DNA from 3 places in the Arthrobacter sp. JSM 101049 genome. Region 1 is predicted to be linked to each of the others. Evidence: riboswitches for the same ligand, from Rfam matches in the RefSeq annotation. Region 1 holds a riboswitch; each other region holds the start of a gene.
The links. Region 1 has a riboswitch for thiamine pyrophosphate ahead of thiO (glycine oxidase ThiO). Riboswitches for the same ligand answer to the same signal wherever they lie in the genome.
Positions count from the first base shown of each region.

Region 2: linked by a shared signal. The riboswitch ahead of thiM (hydroxyethylthiazole kinase) and the one ahead of thiO (glycine oxidase ThiO) in region 1 are both predicted to bind thiamine pyrophosphate.
Region 3: linked by a shared signal. The riboswitch ahead of AB8M85_RS02700 (ECF transporter S component) and the one ahead of thiO (glycine oxidase ThiO) in region 1 are both predicted to bind thiamine pyrophosphate.

Region 1 covers NZ_JBGFFC010000002.1:310,545-315,143, forward strand. Annotated here, with positions in the region: gene AB8M85_RS06525 (RNB domain-containing ribonuclease) at 1-1,165, shown strand, start outside; gene AB8M85_RS06530 (thiazole synthase) at 1,201-1,998, opposite strand; gene thiS (sulfur carrier protein ThiS) at 1,991-2,236, opposite strand; gene thiO (glycine oxidase ThiO) at 2,233-3,426, opposite strand; TPP riboswitch at 3,423-3,544, opposite strand; gene AB8M85_RS06545 (DEAD/DEAH box helicase) at 3,816-4,599, shown strand, end outside.
Region 2 covers NZ_JBGFFC010000006.1:96,511-101,109, forward strand. Annotated here, with positions in the region: gene AB8M85_RS14960 (bifunctional hydroxymethylpyrimidine kinase/phosphomethylpyrimidine kinase) at 1-1,088, opposite strand, end outside; gene thiE (thiamine phosphate synthase) at 1,085-1,759, opposite strand; gene thiM (hydroxyethylthiazole kinase) at 1,756-2,571, opposite strand; TPP riboswitch at 2,563-2,664, opposite strand; gene AB8M85_RS14975 (aldehyde dehydrogenase family protein) at 2,741-4,186, shown strand; gene AB8M85_RS14980 (glycine betaine ABC transporter substrate-binding protein) at 4,271-4,599, opposite strand, start outside.
Region 3 covers NZ_JBGFFC010000001.1:572,855-577,453, reverse strand. Annotated here, with positions in the region: gene AB8M85_RS02725 (Na+/H+ antiporter subunit D) at 1-443, shown strand, start outside; gene AB8M85_RS02720 (Na+/H+ antiporter subunit E) at 440-1,102, shown strand; gene AB8M85_RS02715 (monovalent cation/H+ antiporter complex subunit F) at 1,099-1,368, shown strand; gene mnhG (monovalent cation/H(+) antiporter subunit G) at 1,365-1,763, shown strand; gene AB8M85_RS02705 (DUF4235 domain-containing protein) at 1,770-2,039, opposite strand; TPP riboswitch at 2,108-2,234, shown strand; gene AB8M85_RS02700 (ECF transporter S component) at 2,289-2,909, shown strand; gene AB8M85_RS02695 (ATP-binding cassette domain-containing protein) at 2,914-4,599, shown strand, end outside.

The DNA of each region.
Region 1 (4,599 bases):
GGGTGGCGCGCTCGACGCCGAGACCCGGCGGCGCGGCCAGACCCTCTACCTGCCCGGACATCGCATCCCGCTGCATCCGGAAATCATCAGCGAGGACGCGGGGTCGCTGCTGCCCGGGCGCCGGCGCGGCGCCTACGTGTGGACCTTCCAGCTGGACTCCGGGGCACAGGTACTCCGGAGCGAGCTGGTGCGGGCCACCGTGGCCAGCCGCCAGAAGCTCGATTATGCCGGTGTGCAGGCGGCCATCGACGCGGGTACCGCCCCGGATTCCCTGGCGCTGCTGCGGGAAGTGGGCCTCAAGCGCATCGAGGCCGAACGTGAACGCGGCGGGGCCAGCCTGCGGATTCCCGAGCAGGAGGTCGAAGTGGACGACGCCGGTTTCTACCGGCTCGAAGCGCGCGCCCCACTGCCGCTGGAGGACTGGAACGCCCAGATCTCGCTGATGACCGGCATGGAGGCGGCCCGGATCATGCTCGAGGGCCGGATCGGGATCCTGCGCACCATGCCCGCGCCCGATGAACACGGGGCCGCGGCCTTCCGCCGCGAGGCCAGGTCGCTGGGGGTGCCCTGGCAACAGGGGGTCCCCTATGGCGAGTTCCTGCGGTCCCTCGACGTCCGGCAGCCGCGCCAATTGGCCATCATGCACGCCGCGACCTCGTTGTTCCGCGGTGCGGGCTACACTGCCTTCGACGGCGAGGTCCCCGACGAACGCATCCAGGCCGCCATCGCCGCCCCCTATGCCCACGCCACCGCACCGCTGCGCCGGCTCGTCGACCGGTTCGTCCTCGTGGTCTGCGAGCACCTGGTGCGGGGAGCTGAGGTCCCGCCCGGGATCCGTGCGGCGCTGCCCTTGTTGCCGGAGGCGATGCAGGCCTCCAACCAGATCGCGGGCAACGTGGAGCGCGCGGCCATCGACACCGTCGAGGCGGCGCTGCTGGCGGACCGGATCGGCGAACGGTTCGAGGCGGTCACGCTCAACGGCGCCACGCCGGAACAGATCGCCGCTGCCCGGGACAACGGCAACGTCCCGGGCGGGCGCCTGCAGCTGCTCGATCCGGCCGTGACGGCCCGGTACGAGGGGACCGCCGAGGCCGGAGAGCGCGTTGTCGCCGAACTGGTCGAAGCCGACATCACCCGGCGCACGGTCCTGTTCCGCCTCGGCTGAGCGCCGGCCCGGTCCCGGCGCGTGGCCGGGCCTATTCAGGCCAGCGGGAAGTCGGCGCGCCCGGCCGTCGTCGAGGAAGCCACGGCCATCGGCCGCTTGGGGATCCGTCCACCCCTGCGGGCCAGCCGTCCGGCGCGGACGGCATGGCGGAACGCACCGGCCATCAGCACCGGATCCACGGCCCTGGTCACGGCGGTGGCCAGCAGCACGGCGTCGCAGCCGAGTTCCATGGCCAGGGCGGCATCGGAGGCGGTCCCGATGCCGGCGTCCAGCACCACCGGCACTTGCAGGCGTGCTGCGATGTATTCGATGTTGTGCGGGTTCAGGATGCCCTGCCCGGTGCCGATCGGCGCCCCCAGCGGCATGACGGCTGTGGCTCCGAGGTCCTCGAGGCGGTGGGCTGCCACCGGATCGTCGTTCGTGTAGGCGAAGACCTTGAACCCCTCGGCTACGAGCGTCTCGGTGGCCGCCAGCAATTCGGGGATATCGGGCAGCAGCGACTCGTCGTCGGCGATCACCTCGAGCTTGATCCAGTCCGTCTCCACGGCCTCGCGTGCCATCCGGGCCGTCATCACCGCTTCGTGGGCCGTGTGGCAGCCGGCGGTGTTCGGCAGCAGCCGGATCCCCAGGCGCCGGAGCAGGTCGAAGAGGGATTCACCGCCCGAGGCCACCGCGTGCCGGCGCATGGCCACGGTGGTCAGTTCAGTGCCGGACGCCCGCAGGGCCCCCTCGAGCACGTCCTGGCCCGGGGCCCCGCCCGTGCCAGTGATCAGCCGCGAGTCGAAACGGACGCCGTCGATAACCAGATTGTCGGTGGCGGACGGCTCAGCCACCCTGGACCGCCGCCAGCAGCTCGATCCGGTCCCCCGGCCGGAGCCGGGTCCCCGCCCAGGCCGACCGGGGCACGACCTCGTCATTGACGGCGACGGCCAGGCCGCAGGGTGCCCCGGCGGTGGTGCGGCCGTCGGGGCCCAGTTCCAGGCCGGTTTCGCGTTCGATGAGCTGCAGGACGCTGAGGTCGGTGGATGGTTCGGGTGATCCGTTGAGGACCAGGGCGGGACAGGCGGTCATGAGAACCTCCAGGGGTCGAAAGGGGCCAGGGCATCGGGGGCGAGGGTGGCCAACGGTGGCGGGTGCCGTGCGGGGGCGTCGTGCGGTCGGTCGCCCCGGTGCCCGATCAGCGACCGGACGGCGCTGGCCGCTGCCACGCTGAGCAGCACGCCATGGCGGTGGAAACCCGTCGCGGCGATCAGCCCCGGGCCGATGCGCCCCAGCAGGGGAAGGTTGTCCGGGGTCCCGGGTCGGGTCCGTGCCGTCGTCTCGGCCAGTTCAAAGTGCCCCAGGCCGGGCATGATCCGCAGGGCATCGCGCAGCAGCCGGTGCGTGCCCTCGACGCTGACCCCGGTGTGGCCGTCCTCGCGTTCGGTCGCCCCGAGCACGACCTCGCCGTCGCTGCGCGGCAGCACATAGACGGCGCGGCCCGATACCAGGGCGCGCACCGTCACCCCGGCGGGGCGCGGGAACGCGGGCGTCGGCCGCAACCGCAGCACATCGCCGTGGACCGGACGCACGGCGAGCCGCAGTCCCGCCGGAAGGCCGGGCAGGGCGACTGCGCCACCTGGCAGGCCGGTTCCCGTAGCCAGGATGACCTCGTCGGCGGGTACGGTTTCCCTCCGCCCCGATCCGGGACGCCCGCAATCGACGGCCGAGCCGTGATCGGACGGGACGACGGCGGTGGCCTCCTGCCTGACCCATCGGACCCGGGACTCGGCGGCCAGTGCCGCCAGCAGGGCGGCAGCGGTCCGCCGTGGGTCGGCCTGCCCGTCGCCCGGGGCGGAAAAGGCCCCGGCCAGCCGCGGCGCCAGCAGCGGCTCCAGGCGCCGCGCGGCCGTCGTGCCGACTTCGCCGATGTCCAGCGCCGCGGCACGCTGGGCCGCAGCCAGCTCCGCGAGCGCCTCCCGGTCCGCGCCGTCGGCGGCGACGACGAGCGTTCCTCCGGCACGGAATCCGGTCGGGCGGCCCGTCGCCTGTTCCAGGGCACGCGCCCAGCGCGGCCACGCGTCTGCGGCCGGCACCGAGAGCCGCAGCAGGTCCTGCTCCTGGAAGTGGTATTCGGTGATGGCGGCCAGCATCCCGGCGGCGGCGTGCGTGGCCCCGGTCCCCGGAGCCGGGTCTATAAGGCTCACCTGGTGTCCGGCGCGCGCCAGTTCCCATCCAATGGACAGCCCGATGATCCCGGCTCCCACGACTGCACAGTGCATTGGCCTGCTGCCTTCCCTCCGCCGGCATGATCCGGATCAGGTCAATCGGTCGGTGCCCCGCCGCATCGGCTGCGGCAGCACCCTCTCAGCCCGTTCGCGGGCTCCCGTGGTCTCGGGTCCAGCGTAACGCACGCCACGCGGCGACCGGTGGCACGCGGCGAACGGGCGTGTGCACGCTAGACTGGAAGGGTAGACAAGGATGCCCGGTCGTACCAGACGCATGTACTTGGCAGGAATTCCCAGCGAACCTGCACCTTTTGCGCGATCATTCGCGCTCGTAAGCCACGATCGGCTCCGCTGGACGCGCCGCTGCCGCAGTGGACTCCGCCCCCGGATTCCGGAGGACGTTGAGCACATCGCACCCCGGCGCCTAAACGAATGAGATTTCATTGAACACAGAGCAACAACTCACCGATGACACCGGCACCGAACAGCTCGAGGTCGACGGGACCCTTGCCACCGAGGACGCCCCGCACGAAATCCCCGAACAGACCTTTGCCGACTTCGGCGTCCGGGCCGACATCGTCGAATCCCTGGCCGATGCCGGCATCGTCCACCCCTTCCCGATCCAGGCCATGACCTTGCCGGTGGCCCTCGGCGGTCACGACATCATCGGCCAGGCCAAGACCGGCACGGGCAAGACGTTCGGATTCGGCATCCCGGCCCTGCAACGCGTCATTGGCCCCGGGGACGCCGACTACGACAAGCTCCCGACACCCGGCGCCCCGCAGGCGCTCATCGTCGCGCCCACCCGCGAGCTGGCCAACCAGGTGTCCGAGGACATCAGGAAGGCCGCCACCAAGCGCAATGCGCGCATCGCCACGATTTATGGCGGGCGGGCCTACGAGCCGCAGATCGAGCAGCTGGCTGCCGGCGTGGAGATCGTCGTGGGCACTCCCGGTCGGTTGATCGACCTGCACAAGCAGAAGCACCTGAACCTGAAGAACATCCGCATCGTTGTCCTCGACGAGGCCGACGAGATGCTCGACCTGGGCTTCCTGCCCGATGTCGAGACGCTCCTGGCGGCCATTCCGGCGGTGCACCAGACCATGCTGTTCTCCGCCACCATGCCCGGGGCGGTCGTCTCCATGGCGCGACGCTACATGTCCCACCCCACGCACATCCGCGCCGCGGATCCGGAGGACGAGGGGATCACCAAGAAGGACATCCGCC
Region 2 (4,599 bases), on a different contig from region 1:
TCCTCCTGGAGCGCGCCCACGGCACCGGCGGCCCAGAACGCCTGCTCGGTGCGGTTCGGTGCCAGCTGGGCGGCCCGTGAGAGCACGCGGGAGTAGGTGCGCAGGTACAGTGCGTCCTGCGCCAGGTAGAAGTGGAATTCGCCAGCCGGCAGGCTCCCATCGCGCAGAGAACGGATGAACGCCAGCGCATCGATGCGCGAACGCAATCCGGCGATCCCGTTCCACCAGGTGGAGAGCAGCGCGTCGGTGGACGGGGGCATCCGCCCGGCCCACAGCGACTCGAAGTGGTTGACCGGACCGTGTTCATGGCCGACCTCGAGCGCGTCGGCGGTGCCCAGGGCGTCCTGCAGCCACGCCCGCGCGAGCCGGAGCGCATCTGACCAGTCCCCGCACCGGGCCTGCAGCGTGGCCAGCGCCGAGGAGAGCGAACAACCGGTGCCGTGCGTGTTCCTCGTGTCGATCCGCTCACCGGAGACCTCGGCCAGCACCCCTTCGGGGCCGACCAGCGCATCCGGGCACTCCGCCCCGGCCAGGTGCCCGCCCTTGGCCACCACCAGCACATCATGCCGCGCCGCCAGGCGCCCGGCCTGCCCCAGCACCGCATCCCAGTCGGCCGCCTCCGGTTCCTCGAGCAGGGCGGCCAGTTCGGCGGTGTTCGGGGTGAGCACATCGGCCAGGGGCAGCAGCCGGCGCAAGGCGGCTTCGGCGTCGTGCTCCAGGAGCCGGTCGCCGGAGGTGGACACCAGCACGGGATCCAGGACGACGGCGGTGCCCGGACGGGTGCCCCGGAGGGAGTCCAGCCAGGTGGTGACTGCCTCGATGACGTCGGCGGTGGCCAGCATGCCGATCTTCACCGCGTCGATGCGGATGTCGGAGGAGATGGCCTCGAGTTGTCGGGTGAGGAACTCAGCCGGCGGGGCGTGGACACCGGTGACGCCGCGGGTGTTCTGGGCGGTCAGCGCGGTGATGGCGGCCATGCCGTAGCCCCCGCAGGCGGCGATGGACTTCAGGTCCGCCTGGATGCCTGCCCCGCCGGAGGGGTCGGAGCCGGCAATGGAGAGCACGTTCGGGATGCGGTCGTGGCTCACTGGGCCACCTCCACCCCGGCCAGGGCCCATTCGGCGTGCAGCGAGGCGGCGGCGACAGCGGGGTCGTCGTCGGCGCAGATGGCACGGACCACGGCCATGCCGGCCGCTCCCGCGGCCCGGACGTCGCCGGTGTCCCCGTGGCCCAGTCCGCCGATGGCGACGCACGGCAGGGGTGCCGCGGCGATGAGGGAGGCCAAGCCGTCGAAGCCCAGCGGGGTCGGATGGTCCTTCTTCGTCGGGGTGGGCCTCACGGCTCCGGTGCCCAGGTAGTCCACGGTCCCGGGCGGCAGGGCTGCCACGGCGGCGAAGTGGTCCGGCGTGCTGGCGCTCAGGCCCAGCACCGCGTCCTGGCCGATCAGCCCGCGGACGGCGGAGGCCGGCAGGTCCTGTTGCCCGATGTGGACCCCGTCGACGGGGACCCCTGCGGCGCGGGCGGCCAGGTAGACATCGACACGGTCGTTGACCAGCAGCAGGGCACGGCCCGCGGTGTGGACGGCGCAGGCGGCTACCTCGGCCAGGAAATCCCGCGCGGGGAGGTCCTTGCAGCGCAGCTGGATGGTCCCGATCCCGGAGGAGACGGCGGCGGCCACGATGTCGGCCAGGGGCCGTCCGGCGGTGCTCGCGGCGTCGGCCACGAGGTAGATCCCGGTTCCCGGTGCCGGCGCCCTCATGCGAGCACCGCCGCGGTGGAGAGCTCCTGGGGGCCGGTGGCGGCCAGGGTGTCCAGGAACCCGACGGCGAAGGAGCCCGGTCCGGTCGCGGTGGCGGCGGCCCGTTCGGCGGCGACCGAGTACAGTGCGTGGGCGGCGATCGTGCCCAGCAGCGCATCGCCGTCGTTCGCGGCGACCATCGCGGCCACCAGGGCACCGAGGGAGCAGCCGCCTCCGGTGACGCGGGTGAGCAGGGGATCGCCGCCGTGCACGCGCACGGTGCGGCCGGCGTCGGTGACGAGGTCGACCGGTCCGGAGACCGCCACGACGGTCGGGCAGGACGCCGCCAGGTGGGTGGCCGAAGGCAGGGCCGCCTCGACGTTGTCCGTGGCGTCGACGCCGCGGCCGCCAGCACCGGAACCGGCCAGGGCGGGGATCTCGGAGGCGTTGCCGCGGACCACGGTGGGGCGTTCGGCCAGCAGCTCGGCGGCGAACTGGGTCCGCACCTCCAAGAAGCCGACCGCTACCGGGTCCAGCACCCAGGGGATGCCTGCCGTGCGGGCACTGCGGGCGGCCTCGAGCATGGCCCGGCGCTGTTCGGCGTGCGGCGTGCCCAGGTTCACGAGCACGGCGGAGGCCACCGGCGCGAACGCGGCAGCTTCCCCGGGGACGTCGACCATGGCCGGGGAGGCCCCGGCGGCCAGCAGGACGTTGGCGGTGAAATTCGTGACGACGGCGTTGGTCAGACACTGGACCAGTGGCGCCGAGGTGCGCAGCTTCTCAATGGCGTGGCCGAGGTCGGCCGGTGTATAGGTGGGCGCATGCACGGGCATGGGCGACATCCCTCCGCTAGTACGAACTAGATCAGGTTCAGACGGGTGTGATCTCAGTCCGCGCCCTCTGCGCGGACACCCCGTGTCGATGACCGCGAGCCTACCGGCCCCCGCGGCCGCAGCCAAGTCCGTGACCTGGTTCACCACCGGCGGGCGCTAAGGTCGTAGCATGGCCACGAAGCGACGCACCCGATCGACCGCCGCGACCGCCGCGACCACCGCGGGGCGCGGCCCGCAGCCCGCAGAGCAACCAGTGGCCGCCTCGCGGCGACTGCGCGACGCCGCCGATTCACGGCTGGCCCACCCGCGCAGATTCCGTGCCGGGCAGCTCAAGGCGCTCGAGCGGCTGCTCCAGGAGAAGGAGGAGGCGCTCTGCGGCGCGCTGGCCGCGGACCTGGGGAAGCCGGCTGCCGAAGCGCGCCTGACCGAGCTGGACCGCGTGAAGGCCGAGATCGACCACGCCCAGCTGCACCTGGGGGACTGGATGGCCGACCGGCACGTGAAGGTGCCCGTGTCGCTGCAACCGGCGGCCGCGCGCATCCAGTCCCGACCCCTGGGCCTGGTGCTGGTCATCGCACCGTGGAACTACCCGGTCCTGCTGCTGCTCGGGCCCCTGGTCGGGGCCCTGGCCGCGGGCAATGCCGTGCTCCTCAAACCCTCCGAACTCGCCCCGGAGACCTCCGCGCTGCTCGCCCGGCTCATCCCCGAATACCTGGACCCCCGGGCCGTCGCCGTGGTCGAAGGGGCGGCCGAGACGACGACGGAGCTGCTGGGCCTGCGCTGGGACCATATCTTCTACACCGGTGGCGAGCGGGTCGGCCGGATCGTCGCCCACGCCGCCGCCGAATCGCTGACACCGGTGACCCTTGAACTCGGGGGGAAGAGCCCCGCCGTCGTCTCCGACGGAAACTTCCCGGCCATTGCCCGCCGGCTCGCCCACGGGAAGTTCATGAATGCCGGGCAGACGTGCGTGGCCCCGGACTACGTGCTGGCCGTCGGCGCGGGCGCGGCCGCCGGGCTGCAGAAGCACCTGCCCCGGGCGATCGCCGCGTTCTACGGCAAGGATCCGTCGTCGAGCCGGGACTACGGGCGCATGGTCAACGACGACCATTTCGTGCGCGTGGCTGGCTACCTCGGAGACGGGCGCCTCGTGTCCGGCGGTTCCATCGATGCCGCCGAGCGGTACATCGAGCCAACGGTCCTGGCCGACGTGGACCCGGGGGCGCCGGTGATGAGCGAGGAGATCTTCGGCCCCGTCCTGCCGATCGTGCGGGTCGACCGGTTCGACGACGCCATCCGCTTCATCAATTCGCGGCCGTCGCCCTTGGCCGCGTACCTCTTCAGCGAGCGTCCCCGGCTGCACGCGGCCTTCGAGGACCAGGTGCGGGCCGGCGGCATCGGGCACAATGTCTGCAACATGCACCTGGCCGTGCCGGGCCTGCCCTTCGGAGGCGTGGGCGCGTCCGGAATGGGGGCCTACCACGGCAAGGCGGGCTTCGACACGTTCAGCCAGCAGCGGCCGATGCTCTCGAAGTCCGCGAGGCTGGACACCCTGCGGGCCGTCTACCCTCCTTTCGGCTGGGCCAAGCGCGGGATCATGCGCCGGCTCGGCTGAGCCCGGACACACCGGGACCCGGCCCCGCGGGATGCGGGACCGGGTCCGGGGCTGATTGCCCACCTATGGTTGGGCGGTCGATGGCTACTCGGCGGTCAGCGAGTCCACGTAGTCCTGGTTCTCGGAGATCCACTTGTCCACGATCGGGGCGTAGTTGTCCGTATCGGTGCCGTTGAACATCGCGTTCTCCAGTGAGAACAGGTGCTCATCGTCCATCTTGAAGTCCTTCATCCACTTCGTCAGCGTGGGGTAGTCCTTTTCGAAGTCCGCGTCACCGTAGGCGGTGATGTGCTCGGCGGTGCCCAGGGTGTTCTTGGGGTCCTTGAGATCCTTGATCGGGAACTCGTCGTAGGCCCAGTGCGGACGCCACAGGGTGACGACGATGTTCTCGCCGGCGTCGGTGGACTTCTTCA
Region 3 (4,599 bases), on a different contig from region 1:
CCGGCTTCCTGGGCAAGCTGGGGCTGCTGCGCGGCGGCGTGGACCTGGGCACACCGCTGGCCTGGGTCCTGCTCGCCGGTGCGCTGGCCACCTCGCTGCTGACCCTGCTGGCCGTGGCCCGCGTCTGGAACCGGGCGTTCTGGCGCCGCGCCGAGGACGCCGAGGACCCGGACCCGCTCCTGCTCATCGCAGCCGACGGCGGCGGGCACGCCACCACCTACCAGCACGTGCACGACGTGCCCGCCAGCCGGTTCAGCGGCCGCGGCGACACCGCCCTGCTGCCGCGCACCATGGTCTATTCGACCGGTGCCCTGGTGCTGCTGGGCGTCGCGTTGACGGTCTTCGCCGGACCGCTGTTCGACCTGGCCGACCAGGCCGCCCAGCAGATGGTCGAACGCACCCCCTACATCGAGGCCGTCCTCGGGGCGGGAGGCGGATCATGAGCCCGCACCGCCACCACGTCCGCCCCGCACGGCCCTCCGAGCTGCTCACCGGTGCCCGGGGAGCCCGGGCCCGGGCACGACGGCGGCGCGCCCGCTTCCTGATCGAACTGCCCCTGACGCTGTGGATGGTCCTGGTCTGGGGGGCGCTCTGGCGGGACTTCAGCCTCGGGAACCTGCTGTTCGGGTTCATCCTCTCGCTGGCCGTCGTGGCGACCTTCAAGCTACCGCCGGTCGAGCTCAGTGGCCGCTTCAATGTCTGGCACGCCGTGCTGTTCGCCCTGCGGTTCATGTGGCAGGTCGTCAAGGCCAGCATCCACGTCATGGGCGTGGCCATCGTCCGCGGGCCCAGGGTGCGCAACGCCGTCATGGGGATCCGCATGCGCAGCCACGAGGACCTCATGGCCACGGCGCTGGGCCACGTTCTCACGCTGATCCCGGGGTCGTTCGTCGTCGAGGTCGACCGCACCACCTCGACCCTCTACCTGCACGTGCTGGACATCAACGGCGACGAGGACGCCGAGGGCTTCCGCCAGGAAATCCGCGACATCGAGGCGGCGCTGATCCGCGTCATGGGCAGCCGCGAGGAGCTGGCGGCGTTGCGCGCCGAGGAGGCGTCGGCGGCGGAAGCCACCGCCCAGGGAACGGAGAAGCAGCCATGACCATCATGATTGCCGCCTGGATCTCCGGGATCGCCCTGGCCATCGGGGCCGTCCTGTCGCTCGTCCGGCTGGCCCGCGGCCCCTCGATCCTGGACCGCACCATCGCCCTGGACGTCTTGCTGGTCATCATCATGTGCGGGCTGTGCCTGGACATGGCCGTCAACCAGCACCTGAACCACATCGTGTTCATCGTCGTCGGCTGCCTGGTGGCCTTCATCGGCTCGGTCACCATCGCCCGCTACGTCACGGATCGGAGGAACCCATGATGGTCATCGCCCTGGTCGAGGGCGGAACCGCCGACACCGTCGTGGACTGGATCACGGCGGTCTGCATGGTGGGCGGCGCGCTGATGTCCGTCGCCGCGGGCATCGGCCTGGTGCGCTTCCCCGACCTGTTCTCGCGCATGCACGCGGCCACCAAGCCGCAGGTGCTCGGGCTCTTCCTGCTGCTAATGGCGGTCGCCTTGCAGATCAGGGCGTGGTCCGCAGTGCCCGTGCTGCTGCTGGCGTGGTTGTTCCAACTGCTCACCGCGCCGGTGACGGCCCACATGGTCGGTCGGGCGGCCTACCGGACCAAGCACCTCAAACAGGAAACGCTGGTCCTCGACGACCTCAATGAAGTGGTCTCCGAGGCCCAGCGTCGCCTGGACGAAGGCCGGTAGCCGGTCTCAGACCTCGTCGACGGTCTTGTTGAAGTGGCGGATGGTCCGCTGCGTCCCCCGGTTGGTCATCACCTGGATCACTGCCGCGACAACGGCCGACACGACGGCGAATCCCAGCGCCTGGCGCAAGGTCGCCTGCGCCTGCGCGTCGGCATCCCCCGGTTTGGGCGGATTGACGCCGGTCGCCTTTTCCCAGACCACGTCCACGAGCTTGCCGCCGAGGAATCCGGCACCGATCGACATCACCGAGCCGAAGACTTTCAGTAGTACGTTCACGAACGATTCTCCCGTCGGTAGGTGGTTACCCGCCCAGCATAACGCGCTGTAGACTGGGGCCACTGAAACACCTACGACAGGGGAGCGTCGCCGACCGGAAACGGCCGGGCACACGGACGCTGAGAGTGCGGAATGCCGCAGACCCTCGAACCTGCTCCGGCTCGTACCGGCGAAGGGAGTCGAGAATCTCAGGACACGCGGAACCGCCGCGTTGCCCTCCCCTCCTTGACCACCAAGGAGGACACCCTCATGAGCAGCACCCTTTCTGCCGCGGCCACGACGCGCCGCAGCTGGCGCGTCGTCGACATCGTCGTCGCATCCGTCATCGCCGTCGCCTCCGGCGTCATCTTCTGGGCCTGGAACACCACCCACCACCTGCTCGATTTCCTCTTCCTCGCCTTCCCGCCATCGTCGGCGCTGTTGGCCGGAATGTGGCTCTTTCCCGCAGTGCTCGGGGCGCTGGTCATCCGCAAACCCGGGGCCGCTCTGTTCTGCGAGATGGTGGCCGCGGTGGTCTCCTCGCTGCTGGGCTCCGAATACGGCTGGACCGTCTGGGTCTCCGGCCTGGTCCAGGGGCTGGGCGCCGAGGTCGTCGTTGCCGTGTTCCTTTACCGCCGCTGGTCGCTTCCGGTGGCCCTGCTGGCCGGGCTGCTGACCGGCATCTTCGGCGGGGTCAACGATGCCTTCATCTTCGCCTGGTTCCCCGAGTACACGACGGCGATGAAGTTCGCCTACGTCGGCTGCATGGCGGCCTCCGGACTGGTCATCGCCGGGCTGGGCAGCTGGGCCCTGACCCGTGCACTGTCCCGGACCGGGGCCCTGTCGGCGCTGGCCTCGCGGAAGGCCGCCCAGGAGCGGATCGTCGGTTGATTCGATGAACCACCGCCTGGAACCGACAGCGGATCCCGCCGCGGCCGCCGGCCCGGCACCGCGCGGCTGCACCGTCAGGGCCCGCGGCTGGGCCTGGAAACACGCCGGACGCGAAGTCCCGGCGGTCTCGGGCCTGGACCTGGACATCGCCTCCGGTGAGCGGGTGCTGCTCGTCGGGCCGTCCGGGGCCGGGAAATCCACGCTGCTGCATGCCCTCGCCGGCGTGCTGCAGGACGACGAGGACAATGCCTCGGCCGGCGAGCTGCTCATCGACGGCCAGCCGGCCGGCCGGGCCCCTGGCCGGATCGGGCTCATGCAGCAGGACCCGGAGACCCAGGTCGTGCAAGCCCGGATCGGCGACGACGTCGCCTTCGGCGCGGAAAACCTCTGCGTTCCCGCCGGGGAGATCTGGCCGCGGGTTGCCGCGAGCCTGGATGCCGTCGGCCTGGACCTGCCCGTGGAGCACCCGACTTCCGCCCTGTCCGGCGGCCAGAAACAGCGCCTGGCCCTGGCCGGGATCCTGGCGATGCGCCCCGGGCTCGTGTTGCTCGATGAACCGACCGCGAACCTGGACCCCGACGGTGTCCGGGAGGTCCGTGACGCCGTGGTGGAGTCCGTCGGACGCAGCGGGGCGACGATGGTCATCGTGGAGCACCGGCTCGAGGCCTGGGCCGACGCGGTGGACCGCGTCATCGTCCTGGAGCCCGGCGGAGGGGTCGCCTGCCAGGGCAGCCCGGCCGAGCTGTTCGCCCCCGGCCCCCTCCGCGACCGCCTGGCCGACGCCGGGGTCTGGGTCCCGGGCTACACCCCGCCGCTACCGGCCCGCGAGCCCGCCGGGACGCCGGCAACCGGGCTGCTGCGGACCCAGGGACTGGCCGTGGCCCGGGCGCCACGCACGGCACCGGCCCTGACCGACGTCGACCTGGGCATCCGGGCCGGCGACGCCCTGTGCATCACGGGGGCCAACGGCGCGGGGAAATCCACGCTGGCATTGACCCTGGCCGGCCTGCTGCCCGAACGTGCCGGCCGCGTGGAGGCCCGGTCCGGGCTGCGCGGTTCCGCCGTGGCGGACACAGGGACCGAAGGGGACGCGCGGCCGTACCTGTGGCGCGCCGGGGAACTGGTCACCCGCATCGGGACCGTCTTCCAGGAGCCCGAGCACCAGTTCGTGACGGCGACCGTCCGCGACGAACTGGCCTACGGGCCACGGCACGCCCGCCGGCCGGGCAGCAACGAGCGACTGCACACCGATGCCGAGATCGACCGGCGCGTCGATGGGCTGCTGGACCGGCTGGGCCTGCGGGACCTGCAGGATGCGAACCCGTTCACCCTCTCCGGCGGGGAGAAGCGGCGCCTGTCGGTGGCCACCGTGCTCGCCGCAGGCCCCCGCCTGCTCATCCTGGACGAGCCGACCTTCGGGCAGGACGCGAACACGTGGAGGGAGCTGGCCCTGCTGTTGCGCGAGCAGCTCGACGACGGGGTCGCCGTCATCGCGGTCACCCATGATGCGGCCTTCGCCGCCGCACTCGATGCCACGCCCTACCCGGTGCGCCGCCCGGAGGCGCCCACGCCACCGGCTGCGGTTCCCGCAGGGACGGTGCCGGTCATCGAACCCGACCCGGCGGGCCGGGCCAGCTTCTTCGGCCGCTGCAACCCGCTGGCCAAACTGGCAGCCGTCGTGCTGGCAACC